2 regions of the Peribacillus sp. ACCC06369 genome follow, and region 1 is predicted to be linked to the other one. Evidence: predicted binding sites of a transcription regulator. Region 1 holds the regulator's gene; the other holds the start of a gene.
The links. The regulator NrdR, encoded in region 1, represses ribonucleotide reductase genes. The targets are predictions, from matches to a motif close to AACACNATATATNGTGTT.
Positions count from the first base shown of each region.

Region 2: the regulator NrdR is predicted to act here: its motif matches at 1,353-1,370, upstream of QUF78_RS17860 (vitamin B12-dependent ribonucleotide reductase).

Region 1 covers NZ_JAUCEN010000002.1:3,892,660-3,901,044, reverse strand. The annotation lists gene polA (DNA polymerase I) at 1-1,618, shown strand, start outside; gene mutM (DNA-formamidopyrimidine glycosylase) at 1,638-2,471, shown strand; gene ytaF (sporulation membrane protein YtaF) at 2,547-3,179, shown strand; gene coaE (dephospho-CoA kinase) at 3,204-3,803, shown strand; gene QUF78_RS19795 (glyceraldehyde-3-phosphate dehydrogenase) at 3,963-5,000, shown strand; gene speD (adenosylmethionine decarboxylase) at 5,357-5,737, shown strand; gene nrdR (transcriptional regulator NrdR) at 5,982-6,443, shown strand; gene QUF78_RS19780 (replication initiation and membrane attachment family protein) at 6,508-7,920, shown strand; gene dnaI (primosomal protein DnaI) at 7,907-8,385, shown strand, end outside.
Region 2 covers NZ_JAUCEN010000002.1:3,504,502-3,512,886, reverse strand. The annotation lists gene QUF78_RS17870 (rhodanese-like domain-containing protein) at 1-79, opposite strand, end outside; gene QUF78_RS17865 (lipoate--protein ligase family protein) at 294-1,130, shown strand; gene QUF78_RS17860 (vitamin B12-dependent ribonucleotide reductase) at 1,521-4,091, shown strand; gene QUF78_RS17855 (hypothetical protein) at 4,265-4,450, opposite strand; gene splB (spore photoproduct lyase) at 4,594-5,619, shown strand; gene QUF78_RS17845 (patatin-like phospholipase family protein) at 5,704-6,585, shown strand; gene QUF78_RS17840 (SA1362 family protein) at 6,608-6,982, opposite strand; gene QUF78_RS17835 (DUF1385 domain-containing protein) at 7,120-8,073, opposite strand.

The DNA of each region.
Region 1 (8,385 bases):
TAATGAACAAGGTCATTTTTACTTCCATGGAGATGATGCCCTGAGTTCCGCGGCATTTAAAACTTGGGCAGAGGATGAAACAAAAAAGAAAACGGTTTTCGATGCGAAGCGTACGGTTGTGGCACTCCGTCATCGAGGCGTCGAAATAAAAGGCATCGATTTTGATGTGTTTTTGGCTTCCTATATCCTGGATCCGGCAGAGTCAGTGGACGAAGTGGCAGAAATCACGAAAACTCAAGGTACAATCCGTCTTGAAACCGATGATGTTTTTTATGGGAAAGGTGCAAAACGCAAGATACCTGAGCAAGCTGAACTAAGTGAGCATATCGCCAGAAAATCAAAGGCGATCCTTTCTCTTAAAGAACCGATGATCGATAAGCTGCAAGAGTTCGAGCAATATCATCTATTAACGGAACTGGAGCTTCCACTGTCGATCATCCTGGCGAATATGGAATGGCAGGGCATCAAGGTGGATATAGGCCGGCTGAAAAACATGGGGCAGGAATTAGCCATTCGTTTAAGAACCATCGAAGCACGAATTTTTGATTTGGCTGGAGAGGCTTTCAATATCAATTCACCTAAACAGCTTGGGGCCATCCTTTTTGAAAAGTTGGAGCTTCCGGTCATGAAGAAAACCAAAACAGGTTATTCGACTTCAGCCGATGTGCTGGAAAAACTGGAGAGCCAGCATAATATCGTTAAGGAAATATTACTTTACCGCCAGCTTGGTAAGTTGCAATCGACTTATATTGAAGGCTTGCTTAAAGTGGTCAATGGTAAATCGGACAAGGTTCACACCCGGTTCAACCAAGCATTGACCCAGACCGGCCGGTTAAGTTCTACAGACCCCAATCTGCAGAATATCCCGATCAGACTGGAAGAAGGCAGGAAAATCAGGCAGGCATTCATTCCTTCCGAAAAGGATTGGATCATTTTTGCTGCTGACTATTCTCAAATCGAGTTACGCGTGCTGGCGCATATCGCCAATGACAGCGGATTGGTGGAAGCATTCCAGGCCGGGATGGACATCCATACAAGGACAGCTATGGATGTGTTCCATGTATCGGCGGAGGAAGTCACTTCGAACATGAGGCGCCAAGCCAAAGCGGTCAACTTCGGAATCGTTTATGGTATAAGTGATTACGGGCTATCTCAAAGTCTTGGCATCACGAGAAAAGAAGCTGGAGAGTTCATCGAGAAGTATTTAAGGAGCTTTCCTGGTGTTCAGGAATATATGGAAGAAAGCATACATGAAGCCCGTCAAAAAGGGTATAGCACGACCCTGATGCAAAGAAGGCGATATATACCTGAGATTACTAGCAGGAATTTCAACATCAGGAGCTTTGCCGAACGGACAGCGATGAACACGCCGATTCAAGGCAGTGCCGCGGATATCATCAAGCTTGCGATGATAAATATGAATAAGCGCCTGAAAAGTGAAGGGCTGAAAACGAGAATGCTTCTTCAGGTGCATGATGAATTGATTTTTGAAACACCTCCTGAGGAACTAGAAATCCTTAAGGTGATCGTTCCTGAGGAAATGGAAAATGCCATTGAATTGAACGTGCCCCTTAAGGTGGATTATGCTTTCGGGCCGACATGGTTTGATGCCAAATAATAAAAGATAGGTGATTGCAATGCCAGAACTTCCAGAAGTGGAAACAGTCAGAAGAACGTTAGAGCAGCTCGTACTCGGAAAAGAGATCAAGGAAGTGTCCGTCTTCTGGCCAAAGATCATTAAAGCGCCTGAGCCTGTCGAACAGTTTCAGGATGCTTTAAGGGGGCAGACGATACAGAGTATAGGCCGTCGGGGCAAGTTCCTCATTTTCACATTGGATGATTATTCGATGGTTTCGCATTTAAGGATGGAAGGGAAATACGGGGTGCATCCAAAAGAAGAGCCTTACGATAAGCATACCCATGTAATCTTCACTTTCACGGATGGCAGTGAACTTCGATACAGGGATGTCCGGAAATTCGGTACGATGCATCTGTTTGCAAAAGGGGAAGAACTTGAGCGGTTGCCGCTATTGCATTTAGGGCCTGAACCGTTATCTGAAGATTTTACTGTCGAGGGGCTTAGTGCGAAATTGGCAAGAACCAACAGGAAAATCAAGCCGGTTCTCCTTGATCAAACGGTTGTCGTTGGGATTGGGAATATATATGTGGACGAGTCGTTATTCCGTTCCGGTATCCATCCGGAGAGAATCGCTTCTTCACTATCATTGCAGGAAATAAAAACGTTGCATGCAGAAATCATTGCAACGTTAGCTGAAGCGGTGGAAAAAGGCGGAAGCACGATTCGTTCATACCTTAACTCTCAAGGGCAAATCGGCATGTTTCAGTTGGAACTGAATGTCTATGGACGAAAGGGCGAGAACTGCAAAACATGCGGCACTCCACTTGAAAAACTGGTTGTTGGAGGACGTGGCACACATATTTGCCCGTTGTGCCAGCCTTACATGAGCTAATGTTTTTTCAAACACATCGGATGGGCTCCTTCCATATACTAGGGTAGCAACGAGAAGGGAAGGAGTAATATTCCGATGTGGCTACAAATTATTTTTCTTGCTTTTGCAGTTAGTATTGACGGGTTTGGCGTAGGTTTGACATTCGGTATGCGGAAGATGAAAATCCCCTTAAAGTCAATAGCGGTCATCTCATTTTGTTCTGCATTGAGTTTAGGTATAGCGATGGTCATCGGACAATTCATCAGCCAGCTCATATCTATCGGGGCGGCTGAAAAAACGGGGGGCATCATCCTCATCTTTCTTGGTGCCTGGATGGTATACCAGTATTTTAAGCCTGAAAAAGATCTGAAAGATGATAGATACCATGAAAAGATCATCTTTAATTTTGAAATTAAATCACTTGGGGTAGTCATTAATATTTTACAAAAACCATTGAATGCTGATTTTGATAAATCAGGTACGATCACCGGTATTGAAGCGCTTGTGCTGGGGTTTGCACTTTCGCTGGATGCGTTCGGAGCTGGAGTCGGAGCGGCTATGATCGGGATTTCACCGATTATCCTCGCAGGATGCATCGCTGTTATGAGTTCGATTTTCATTTGGAGCGGAATTCAAAGCGGGAAACTGCTTTCAAATAATAAAGTTGTCCAGCATTTGACCTTTCTTCCAGGTGTACTATTGATCATCATCGGTTTATTCAAGTTATGATACGTGGTTTAAAAGGGGGAGCGTATGGGACAAATCATTGGAATCACCGGAGGCATCGCTAGTGGGAAAAGCAGTGTCAGCCTCTATTTACAGGAACTGGGATTCACGATTGTGGATGCAGATCTGGCTTCCCGTGCTGTCGTTGAGCCAGGTGAAGAAGCCTATCATCAAGTTGTGAAGGCATTTGGTGAAGATATCTTATTGAAGGATGGGAATATAGACCGCGCAAAGCTTGGGTCGATAATATTTCATGATCAGGAAAAGAGATTGCTATTGAATGGCATCGTGCATCCTGCCGTCAGGAATTGGATGCGCCTCAAGACGGAAGAGGCACTCGCTTCAGGGGAAGAAACTGTGTTCATGGATATTCCGCTCCTATTTGAAAGTAAGCTGACATTCATGGTGGAAAAGACGCTTTTGATATATGTGGATGAGCAAGTTCAACTGAAACGATTAATGAACAGGAATGGTCTTTCGGAGACGGAGGCACTTGCCAGGATCCATTCGCAAATGCCCTTGGCCGATAAAAAGGCTTTAGCGGATGCCGTCATCGACAATAATGGAGACATTAATGATACGAAGAAGCAAGTGAAGGCCATACTTAGCGATTGGCATGTCATATAATTGTGATAAAAGGAAGAAACCTCAGGGTTTCTTCCTTTTATGTTGAAAAAATAAGAACAATCCGCATTTTTATTAGCACAATTCAACTGAATTATGTTATACTAATTACATAAGAAAGGTAATAAGTATAACATTAATATTTTTTGGAGGGTCCGAACAATGAATTCAAGAATAGCGATTAACGGATTTGGGAGAATTGGAAGAATGGTTTTCCGAAAGGCCATATTAGATGAGAGTTTGGACATTGTTGCCATTAATGCAAGCTATCCTGCTGAAACTTTAGCCCACTTACTAAAATATGATACGATACATGGTAAATTCGACGGTATCATTATAGCGGAAGATGATTCACTTGTAGTGAATGGCCGCCGAGTAAAACTAATAAATAACCGCGATCCAAAGCTATTGCCTTGGAAAGAGATGAACATAGATATTGTAATTGAAGCTACGGGTAAATTTAATGACCGTTCTAAAGCGGCTCTTCATTTAGAAGCAGGGGCAAAAAGGGTGATTTTATCCGCGCCGGGTAAAAATGAAGACGTTACCATTGTTATGGGCGTCAATCAGGAAGTGCTGGAAATCGACAAGCATTTTGTCATATCCAATGCATCTTGTACAACTAACTGTCTTGGACCGGTTGCAAAAGTGCTTGATGAAAAATTCGGCATAAACAACGGTTTAATGACAACGATACATTCTTATACAAATGATCAAAATAATATCGATAACCCGCACAAAGACTTAAGACGAGCCCGTGCCGCTGCGGAAAGCATCATTCCTACCACCACAGGGGCTGCAAAAGCCATCTCCCTGGTGTTGCCTCAATTAAAAGGCAAACTTCATGGAATGGCGATACGCGTACCGACACCTAACGTATCTCTAGTCGATCTTGTTGTGGACCTAAACTGTGATGTCACGATTGATGAAGTGAACCAAGCGTTCATCGACGCTTCGGAAAATGAACTTAAAGGAATCATGGAATTCACGATGGAACCTTTAGTTTCCAGCGATTTCAAAACTAATCCTCACTCTGCCATCATCGATGGTTTGACAACGATGATGATTGGGAACAGGAAAGTGAAAGTCCTGGCATGGTATGATAATGAGTGGGGTTACTCCAACCGGGTAGTGGACCTTGTGAAATTAGTTGCGTCCGAGTTGAAAAAAACTTCAGAAGTCGAGTTAACAGTAAAATAATGAAAATAAACGGGCCTGCTAAAATTTTTTTAGCGGGCTATTTTTCATTCATTGATCAATCAATTCTGGCGGTTTTAAGGCGTTGAATAAACCCGAAAACAGTAATCTTCCTCAAATTTGCCCCTTCACTATAACCCTATTACATTTAAAGTTTATCTTTCCAAAAATTCAAATTGGAGTTGCAAAAAAAATTCAAACCATATATACTATGAATCGTGAACTTCTTCAAAAGCGGTTTGCATGATGGCTACTTAAAGGGTTAGGACCTCTTTGGACTAACTTTCCCCCGTGGTAGTTATCAGACTTAATTTTTAATCATGGTAAGGGGGAAGCTTAATATGGAAACAGCTTACACTATGGAAACTATGGGTAGACATGTCATTTCTGAACTTTGGGGTTGTGACTTTGAAAAACTGAACAATATCGATTTAATTGAAAAGATTTTTGTTGATGCTGCTTTGAAATCAGGTGCAGAGGTAAGAGAAGTTGCCTTTCACAAGTTTGCTCCACAAGGAGTTAGCGGGGTTGTCATCATTTCTGAATCACACTTAACGATTCACAGTTTTCCAGAACACGGCTATGCTAGCATTGATGTCTATACATGCGGTAACTTGGATCCGAATATTGCGGCAGATTATATTGCAGAAGCTTTGAACGCGCAAACACGTGAAAACATAGAATTACCACGTGGATTAGGTCCTGTACAAATGAAAAAAGCCAATCTAAGTGCCCTATAAAAAACACGTATACACAGAGATGCCATGGGTGCATCTCTTTTTTAATTTTATAGGGTAAGATAGCCATGAACAAAAAGACTTTGATAAAGGTGCTTCAAGTGCATGACAAAAAGTGTCTACTGCTGGAAGTTACACTTTTTACTTGTACTGGCCGTTCCTTTTAATATAAGATTAAGGTAGAAAAGTAATTCCTTGGGGAACATTTAGATAGGGGAGTCCTACATAAAATACGGAGCTGATAATGATGAAATGCCCATCATGTCAATATAACGGAACAAGAGTGCTCGATTCCAGGCCAGTCGATGAAAGTAAATCGATTCGACGACGCCGTGAATGTGAGGCATGTGGTTTTCGATTCACGACATTTGAAAAGGTGGAGGAAACACCTCTTATTGTAGTGAAAAAGGGCGGGACACGGGAAGAGTTCAGTCGTGATAAAATCCTGCGTGGCTTAATCAGGGCTTGCGAAAAACGTCCGGTTCCCTTGAAAGAACTAGAGCAAATTACCAGTTATGTAGAAAAAGAACTGCGCAATCAGGGCATAGCGGAAGTGAAAAGCGACAGTGTCGGCGAAATGGTGATGGATAAGCTGGCAGAAGTCGATGAGGTGGCCTATGTTCGGTTCGCATCCGTCTATCGGCAATTTAAAGACATCAATGTCTTTATCGATGAATTGAAAGATTTAATAAATAAAGAAAGAAAGTAGAGCTGAAGATTTACTTTGGCTCTTTTTTCACTACATCTTTTGAAAGGTTTGAATGGAGATGTCAATGCATTGGCAAGAATTGCTCCCAGCGGATTCATATTTGGTCTCATCTGCGGGGCTGCTTCATGATTATGATCGGAAAATACTGACCCGACTATATCAACCTCTTATTGGACCTATCTGTATCAGCCTTTATATGACGTTGTGGAGTGAGTTGGAGGAAAACAGGCTATGGTCGGAAACCTCCTCACACTATCAATTAATGAATACCATCGGCCTTAAGTTAGGTGATATTTACGAAGCACGGCTTTTACTTGAGGGAATCGGTTTGTTGAATGTATATAAGAAATCGGAGAATGACACGAAGGAATTTATCTATGAGTTAAACCCGCCGCTTTCCCCACAGCAATTTTTCACGGATGGAATGCTGAATATCTACTTATACAAAAAAATAGGTAAAGTACAATTCAACCGGTTGAAGAGATTCTTTTGTGATGATCATATCTTAACGGATCAATATGAAAGTGTGACTAAATCTTTTGCGGAGGTATTCTCATCAGATCACTTGGACTCTTTATATGTAACGGATGAAGCGAAAAATGAATGGAAACCGATGCCTGAACAGCAATTCATCGATCGGGCGGATGGCGTCGAACCAACGGGGTTTGACAACTTATTTGATTTTGAACTTTTAATTGCCGGGATGAAATCCTCGATCGTACCGAAAAAGGCCTTTACCCCGAAAATAAAAAGTACGATTGCCAAGCTTGCTTTTTTATATGGCATTGATCCGCTTGAAATGCAAAAACTAGTAATGGATGCCGTTTCATTGGATGATGAGATCGATGAGGAAATGCTTAGGAAGGCGGCGAGGGACTGGTATCAGATCGAACGGCAGGCCGATATGCCTTCCCTTGTCAATCGCGTGCAGCCGATCCGTGAACGGACACAAAAAGAAGAACCGAAAACGCAGGAACAAGAGCTCATCCGTCATTTGGAGACGATTTCTCCAAGGGAGCGGCTGATGCAATTGTCAGGCGGTGCTGAGCCATCAAGCGGTGATTTGAAAGTGGTGGAGGGCGTGATGATCAATCAAAAGCTGAATCCGGGTGTCGTCAACGTCTTGATTGAATATGTCATGCTCAAAACGGATATGAAGTTCACGAAGGGCTATGTGGAAAAGCTGGCAGGCCATTGGGCACGGCTGAAGGTCTCCACGGTCATCGAGGCGATGGAACTGGCTAAAAATGAACACCGGAAATATCAGGACTGGGCTCAAGGAAGCAGGAATGTTGCGAAGGGCGGCCGGAAAAAGACGATACGGGAAGAAGTGGTTCCGGAGTGGCTTGAGAAAAAAGAAGAAGCACCGCAGGAGCAGAATGCGGATCAGCCTGAATTGAATGCCCAGAAACGTGAGCTTCAGGAGAAATGGAAGCAGTGGAAAGCTGGAGGTGAAATGAACGATGGAAAAGATTAATAGATCCCTTAATAAATTGGCCAATACAAACCAATTTCAAGAGCGTTATGAAAAGCTGAAACAAGAGATTTTTGAAGACGAACAGGTGCGGTTATTTTTGAATGCCAACAGTTCGACTGTCACGAAGGAAATGATAGACAAAAACTTGGGTAAGCTTTATGAGTTCACTTCACAAAGCAATAAGTGTGATAAATGTCCAAGCTTGGATGGCTGTATCAATATGATGCATGGGTATTATCCTAAATTGGTCGTTCAAGGGAAGGCCTTGAATCTGAATTATGAAATCTGCCCACGGAAATTCGCAGAGGATGAAAAGCGGAAACGGGAAAAATTGATCCGCAGCCTTTACGTGCCGAAGGATATTTTAAAGGCGACCATCGAGGACTTCACTCAAACGGATGATGAAAACAAACGCTTGGGTGTTTTAAGTAAGGCGATGTCGTTCATTATGGAGTATGAGCCAGG
Region 2 (8,385 bases), 390 kb from region 1:
TACGCTGGCGGTACCAATTAAAAAGTGAATACGCAATAACCACTCCCAAGATGATGAGCAGTGTATATAATAATTCCAAACATTAAAACTCCCTTCTACCTTAACGAATACAGACAATACTTATTATATAATTGCTTTACTTAATAATCAAAAAGAATTTTCATCAAATTCTTTATCGACTTGATAGCACTTTCTTTTTTAGAGTGTTAAAGTCTGTTAAACTACTACATGTGAGTTTTTTGTGGGGTATAACGGAATTACTGAAAAACAGTCTATTGAAACGAGGGTTTAGGATGACTAAAGAAAAATGGGGTTTTATAGATTCTGGAAATTGTTCACCGGCTTTTAATATGGCGATGGACGAAGCGCTTTTAAATTGGCAAAGCAAAGGGGAAATTCCGCCAATCATACGCTTTTATGGTTGGGATCCAGCGACATTGTCGATTGGTTATTTTCAAAAGGCAGAAGCGGAAATCGATATGGAAGAGGTCAAAAGGCAAGGCCTCGGTTTTGTTCGCAGACCAACAGGAGGGCGAGCGGTGCTGCACGAGCATGAATTGACTTATAGCGTAATCGTTCCAGAATCCTATCCGGGAATGCCAACTACCGTTACTGAAGCATATCGTGTCATATCTGAAGGAATATTAATGGGGTTCAGGAATCTTGGATTGGATGCTTATTTTGCTGTGCCTCGAACCGAGCAGGAAAAAGCGGCTTTAAAAGCGCCCAAGTCTTCCGTCTGCTTTGATGCTCCAAGCTGGTATGAACTGGTCGTTGAGGGCAGGAAGGTCGCTGGCAGCGCACAAACCAGGCAAAAGGGCGTCATCCTTCAACACGGGGCCATTTTGCTTGAACTTGATGATGAAAAGCTCTTTAGCGTATTTAAATTTTCAAATGACAGGGTTAAAGAGAGAATGCAAAAAAACTTAAAAAACAAAGCTGTAGCCATGAATGACATTGCCGGAAGAAAGATTACCATCCCCGAAGCGAAAGTTGCTTTTGAAAAAGGTTTTGCCGAAGGACTATCGATCGATCTAGAACCATACGTCCTCACTGAACAACAATTGCTGGAAGTGAAGGCCATTGCAGAAAGCAAATATGAAAGCGATGAATGGAATTTCATGAGATAGAAGAAGCAGAATAATTAAAGTGGAAAATAAAAAAGTTTTTTCAGATTTGTTTACCAAATAAGCTATTCCTTGCAGGAATAAGTCCTAAAAGGGATGGGGAAAAAGCAAGGTCCAAATTAATTGAAATCTGATGAAAAATTATTGTAAATCGACATTTTCCTCCCTTTTGCTAACTATATTAATTGATTTATCGTTTGACAAAATTAAAAGTCATTCAAAACAAACACAATATATAGTAGTTGAAATATTTAATGCGACACTATATGTTGATTTTTGAGTTTCGCTATGATAAATTTAGGGTACTTGTTAAGCGAAACGGACATGTAAGGCTACATATAGATTTTTGCGGCGGCAAGAACGGATCTTGAAACATATAAAGGAGAGGGAATTATGTCGGTTGTAATAAAAGAAGCTTTAAAGGTTGATCTAGAAAGGTTGAATAAGGATATTTCTTTATTTCCCCAGGTTCACCCTGTAACGGCTGATATGAAAATGGCGCATAAGGGAGTGTCCCGTCTAGTCATGCTTGACCGCTATTCTTTTAAGGATACTGAAAAAATCACACTCTCGGCAGGCGATTTCGTAGTGTTGACGATCAAGGAAGATCCGAAATTCCCAGCACGGGGTCTCGGTCACATCGTTGAAATAGATTGGGAAACCAAAAAAGCCAAGGTATTGGTGGATGAAGAATTCCGCGGCGTATTGGATAATCCGGAAGAAGTGGAGACGGGGATTGTAAACCGTCCGCTGGATATTATCGAAAAACCGCTTGAAATATACTATGAACAAATTGCGAAACGTAATGCAACAGGCTTGGCTTCAGTGGAAACCACTGAAGAAAAAAGAACGGAATGGTTCAATAAATTCTATGAAGAATTAAAGAACCTTAATTTTGTCCCGGCAGGTCGAGTATTATATGGTGCGGGTTCCAATACGGATGTTACTTATTTCAACTGCTATGTGATGCCATTCGTACCTGATTCACGTGAGGGAATTTCAGAACATAGGAAACAAGTGATGGAAATCATGAGCCGCGGCGGCGGAGTGGGTACGAACGGATCGACATTGCGTCCAAGGAACACTCTGGCAAAAGGGGTAAATGGAAAATCCTCGGGTTCAGTGTCATGGCTTGATGATATTGCGAAATTGACGCATCTTGTTGAACAGGGCGGTAGCAGACGCGGTGCGCAAATGATCATGCTCGCTGATTGGCATCCTGATATTGCAGAGTTTATCATCTCTAAAATGCAAAATCCAAGGATCCTTCGTTATCTAGTGGAAAACACTAAAGATGAGGCCATCAAGAAATATGCGACGGATAAATTGAAATTCACGCCGCACACCGAACAGGAAACGGCTATGTATCAAGGAATCATCAATTATAAAGAGATTCCTGGTCTAGGTGGATTTAGCGAGAAAATCATTAGGGATGCAGAGGAAAAGATCCGTACAGGCGGAACGTACAGTGTCCATAATTCCGATTTTCTAACTGGCGCCAACATTTCGATTTGCTTAACTAAGGAATTTATGGAAGCGGCAGAAAAAGATGAGGAATACGAATTGCGTTTTCCTGATGTTGAAAGCTATAATGCCGAAGAAATGGCTATTTATAATGCCGAATGGCATAATGTCGGTGATGTTCGCGAATGGGAGAGAATGGGTCACAAAGTTCGTGTTTACCGTAAAATCCGGGCTAAAGAGCTTTGGAACTTAATAAACATTTGTGCAACATATTCTGCTGAACCAGGTATTTTCTTTATCGATAATGCTAATGAAATGACGAACGCCAAAGCATACGGTCAACAGGTCGTAGCTACGAACCCATGTGGCGAACAGCCATTGGCCCCATATTCAGTATGTAACCTTGCTGCTGTCAATTTGGCTGAAATGGCCGATAAAGATAACAAAACCGTTAATTTCGAGAAACTTAGGCAGACCGTCGAAGTCGGTGTGCGTATGCAGGACAATGTCATTGACGCAACTCCTTATTTCTTGGATGAAAACAAAAAACAGGCACTGGGCGAGCGACGGGTTGGACTTGGTGTAATGGGTCTGCATGACCTGTTGATCTACTGTGAAACGGAATACGGATCTGAAGAAGGAAACATCCTGGTCGACAAGGTGTTTGAAACGATTGCGACTACGGCTTACAGGGCATCCGTGGAACTTGCTAAAGAAAAAGGCAGTTTCCCATTCCTGATCGGATCAAATGATAAAGAAACCGATGAGCTTAGAACGCGTTTCACACAAACCGGATTTATGGAAAAAATGCCGGAAGACATCAGGGAAAGTGTTGCTGCACATGGAATCCGTAACTCTCATTTATTGACAGTGGCTCCTACAGGAAGCACAGGAACGATGGTTGGGGTATCTACAGGTCTTGAACCATACTTCTCCTTCACGTATTTCCGCAGTGGCCGACTTGGCAAATTCATTGAAGTTAAGGCTGATATTGTTCAGGAATACTTGGACCGTCATCCAGAAGCTGATCCAGAGGAGCTTCCAAAATGGTTCATCTCCGCTATGGAATTGGCACCTGAAGCCCATGCGGATGTTCAATGCATCATTCAACGCTGGATTGACAGTTCGATCAGTAAAACGGTCAATGCTCCAAAAGGATATACTGTCGAACAGGTTGAAAAAGTATATGAACGTCTATACAAAGGCGGAGCAAAAGGCGGTACCGTTTATGTGGACGGCAGCCGTGACAGTCAGGTTCTCACGCTCAAAGCGGAAGAAAACCAAATGGACGAACAGCTAGAGATGGACGAATTGACAGATGTGGAAGTAAAGAAAAAAGTCGTATTGGTCGATACGATAAATGAACTCCGTTCGACTAATGTTACGATTGGGTCGGAAGTGGGCAACACTTGTCCGGTCTGCCGTAAAGGCGAAGTCCAGGAAATGGGCGGATGTAATACTTGCACGAATTGTGGAGCACAATTAAAATGTGGGCTATAAGCTAAGCTGATAGAAGAAGTCGTTAAGTGTGCTGAAAAGCTGATCTTAACGGCTTTTTTATATAAACATATTGGATTGAGCTTGTAGGTTTTTAACTTCTGTTCAATTTACATTCCATTGAACTTAAATAAAGAGAAGCCGAATCGTTGGATTCGGCTTCTCTTTGCGTTCATTCATCCATTTTCATTTTGCTGGCCTATTTCCTTTTCGGCTAGATATTGGTTTCCATCCTTTAATACCGAAAATTCATCGACCGAGTCTCCAGGTATATTCCTGGGATTTGGATATTTATTATCTGTTTGGACAGTTATCGATTGTTTCCCCATTCCATTTGTCAAGAAGTCTCGTTTATTAGCCATACCATATCGCATCTCCTTTATTTTGGATTTTCCAATTAAAAACAATCATGAGGATAACAGAATAAAGAAAAACTATCCTTATTAATTAGATTGTGTAGTTCGATTGAAAGTATGAACAAATACAGAAAAGAACGGAGAACGAAATGAAACCATTTATGCCACAGTTAGTATATATCGAGCCCAGGGCACTGGAATACCCGCTTGGGCGGGAATTGAAAAAAAAATTTGAGGATTTGAACATTGAAATCCGTGAGACTACCTCACATAACCAAATTAGGGATCTACCTGGAGAAAATGATTTACAAAAATATCGTGTCGCCAAGTCCACGCTTGTGGTAGGGATCAGAAAGACATTGAAATTCGATTCTTCAAAGCCATCTGCTGAATATGCCATCCCTCTTGCAACCGGGTGTATGGGGCATTGTCATTATTGTTATTTACAGACGACACTCGGAACAAAGCCATATATTAGGACATACGTGAATCTCGAGGAGATTTTCGAGGCTGCCGAAAATTATATCAATGAGCGAAAGCCTGAAATTACACGTTTTGAGGCGGCCTGTACATCAGATATCGTCGGAATTGATCATTTGACACATTCGTTAAAAAGGGCTATAGAATATTTTGGGAAAAGTGAATATGGGGTCCTAAGGTTCGTAACTAAATTTCATCATGTCGACCACCTGTTGGATGCTGAGCATAATGGAAAAACTAGATTTAGGTTCAGTATAAATTCACGTTACGTGATAAAGAATTTCGAGCCCGGCACTTCGAGCTTTGAAGAAAGAATGGAAGCGGCTCGAAAAGTGGCAGGTGCCGGATATCCCTTGGGTTTTATCGTAGCTCCAATATATCGTCATGAAGCATGGAAAGAGGGCTACCGTGAATTATTCGAACGGTTAAGTGAGGCGTTAAAAGGCGTGGATATCCCAGACTTGACTTTCGAATTAATCCAGCATCGGTTTACTGGCCCTGCCAAAAAAGTGATTCAAAAAAACTACCCGAAAACGAAATTGGAACTGGACGAAACGAAGCGTAAATATAAATGGGGCCGATACGGTATTGGTAAATATGTTTACCAAACCGAAGAAGCCGCAGAACTGGAAACGGCAATTCGTGGGTATATAGCGGAATTTTTCCCTAAAGCGGAAATTCAGTATTTTACCTGAAGAAGGCCATCTTTCATATAAAACTGTCATAAATCGCTCTAATCCTGCTTAAAAATGTAAAGACCGGATTAGGGGAGGGCAGCTATGATTATTGACGGCGTTTTTTCCGGAGGCGGGATTAAAGGATATGGTTTAGTTGGAGCCCTGCAGGAATTAGAGGAACGAGGATTTGTATTCCATAGGACAGCGGGTACAAGTGCTGGTTCCATAATTGCAGCTTTCGTAGCCGCTGGATACACAGGTAAAGAAATGGAAGAGCTTTTTCTTGATATAGATTTAAGCGGCATGCTGGATAAAAGGCGTGGTCTATTGCCTATCCCGCTTGCTAAGTGGCTCCTTATTTACTGGAAACTAGGCCTTTATAAAGGCGACGCTTTGGAATCCTGGGTTGCCGGTAAACTTGCCAAAAGGAATGTAGTTACCTTTAAGGATGTTCGACCGGAGTCTCTCCGTATCATAACCTCTGACATTACAAATGGGAAATTGGTGGTACTGCCTGATGAGTTACCGAATTATGGAATTGATCCGCTCACATTTCCAGTGGCTAAGGCAGTGAGAATGAGTTGTAGCATTCCCTATTTTTTTGAGCCAGTAAAACTTGATGTCGGAAAAAGCACGTTCCTTTTTGTTGATGGAGGTGTGTTAAGCAATTTTCCAATGTGGTTATTCAATTCAGATCATGTAAGGAAGGAACGACCGGTCATAGGCTTGCGACTAAGTGTCGATGAGATATGGAAACCGCATAAGGTGGATAATGCGTTAGAATTGTTCTCCGCACTATTCAAAACGATGAAAGATGCCCATGATGCACGTTATATTTCCAAGAAACACGTCCAGAATATTGTATTTATCCCGATGAAGGGAATTTCTGCAATGGATTTCAATCTGAATGATGAAAAAAAGGGTGAATTGATGGATCAGGGCAGACAGTGTACTAAAGAATTCCTAAAGAATTGGACATATTAATAATCATAAAAAAATCGGGCTCTTAAAAAGAAGCCCGATTTTTCTTTTTATTCTTTTTCCCCTCGATGACGGTTAAGTGACTATCCGTTTTCTTTCTCACTTTTATTTTTTTTGATGATTTTGCTGCAGAGAAGCTAGCCACATTATCCTTTTTCGAAGTTCGGTTTTTTAGTCTTTTTTTCGATTGGCGGGCAGCCTTTCGGAATGCTTGCTGCTCTTTTTTAACTGGTTTTCCCTTTGTTAATCCGGTATAAATCATATAAATAATCCCTGCGACAATGGCTATTATGAGAATGTTTCTAAAAAAGCCAATCGGGTCATTAAATAGTCGGCTCATTAGTCCGAGGACTCCGAGGGCGATGATTCCGTATATCATGAAAGATATGAAACGTTTCAACAAAGACACCTCCTTAAGAGCATCATAAGCATTTTTTGCTTATTTTAAACATTCTTCATGTAAAATATTTGAAATAAATGAAGATCATTCCTTAAGTTAGTATATGATTTTCCATAATCAAAATGTGTATAGATGTTTTACACAATAACATCCGATTCTAAATCTTTTTCAGTTCTCTTTTCCATTTTTAACAGTTCGTGGAAGGACGCCAATGCGACTTCGACTTGATCGTCGGTAGGGGCTTTGGTTGTCAATAACTGAAGCCAAAGGCCAGGGTAGCCAAGGTAACGCAGGATGGGAATATCTCTTACTTTGTTGGTCAACTGCAATACCTCGAAGGCTATGCCTAGCACTACGGGGATAAGTAAAACGCGATCCACGACACGGAGCCATAATGGATCGGTCGGAACGAGCATATAGACAAACATACCTACAATGACTGTAAATAAAATAAAGCTACTGCCACAGCGATAATGAAGGCGTGAACTTGCCTGCACATTTTCAACGGTCAATTCTTTTCCGCTTTCAAAGCAATTAATCACCTTATGCTCTGCTCCGTGATACTGAAAGACCCGTTTGATCAATGGGGTCATGGATACTACATAAATGTATACCAGCAATAATATCAACTTGAACAAGCTTTCCATTAAAACCTGGGCAATATGGCCATTAAAGATGGGTCTTGTCAATTCGGCAAGAAAGACTGGAATCAAAGTGAAAAGCAGCTTTCCAAATAGGAAGGAAAGAACACCGATTACGGCAACTCCAAGCCATACACTTAATTTAGAAGATTCTTTCGTTTCTTTTTTCTTTTCGTCCTGCTTTTCCCCGTCCTCTTCTTCATACTGTTCAGTGGAAAAGTTCAGATGTTTCGAGCCGGTGGCACTTGACTGAATCAGTGATACGATACCCCTTAGAAACGGCACTCTTTTTAATTGGTTGACAACAGGTTTTGATTCTCGCGGCAGGTGATAATATACAATCGTTGAATCTTTGCGGCGTACCGCAGTTACTGTGTGATGTTTGCCCCCGAACATGACGCCTTCCACAACAGCCTGCCCTCCATAAACGGGTTTTTGGACCTCAGACATTTCTACACCAACCTAATAGTTATTCACGTAGCTCTCTCATGGGTGCTAACATGTTTATTATCAAGCATCACAAGGGTTTAAAGGCGGTCCTCCAAAATTGAATGGCGGCTTTATCCCTGCGATTACTTTATGAATGTTGACTCACAGGAAGTTAGTATCCTGTGTACATTATAAACTTCAACAGAGGATAGGTATTTTCCTCTGAAAAAAGTACAATATTTATGATTTAATCATACAGAATAAATCCCAAAACCTCTAGTGATTCTCCTCCTTAAGAATAAAAAAAAATAGTTCTATTTAACAAAGGGCATA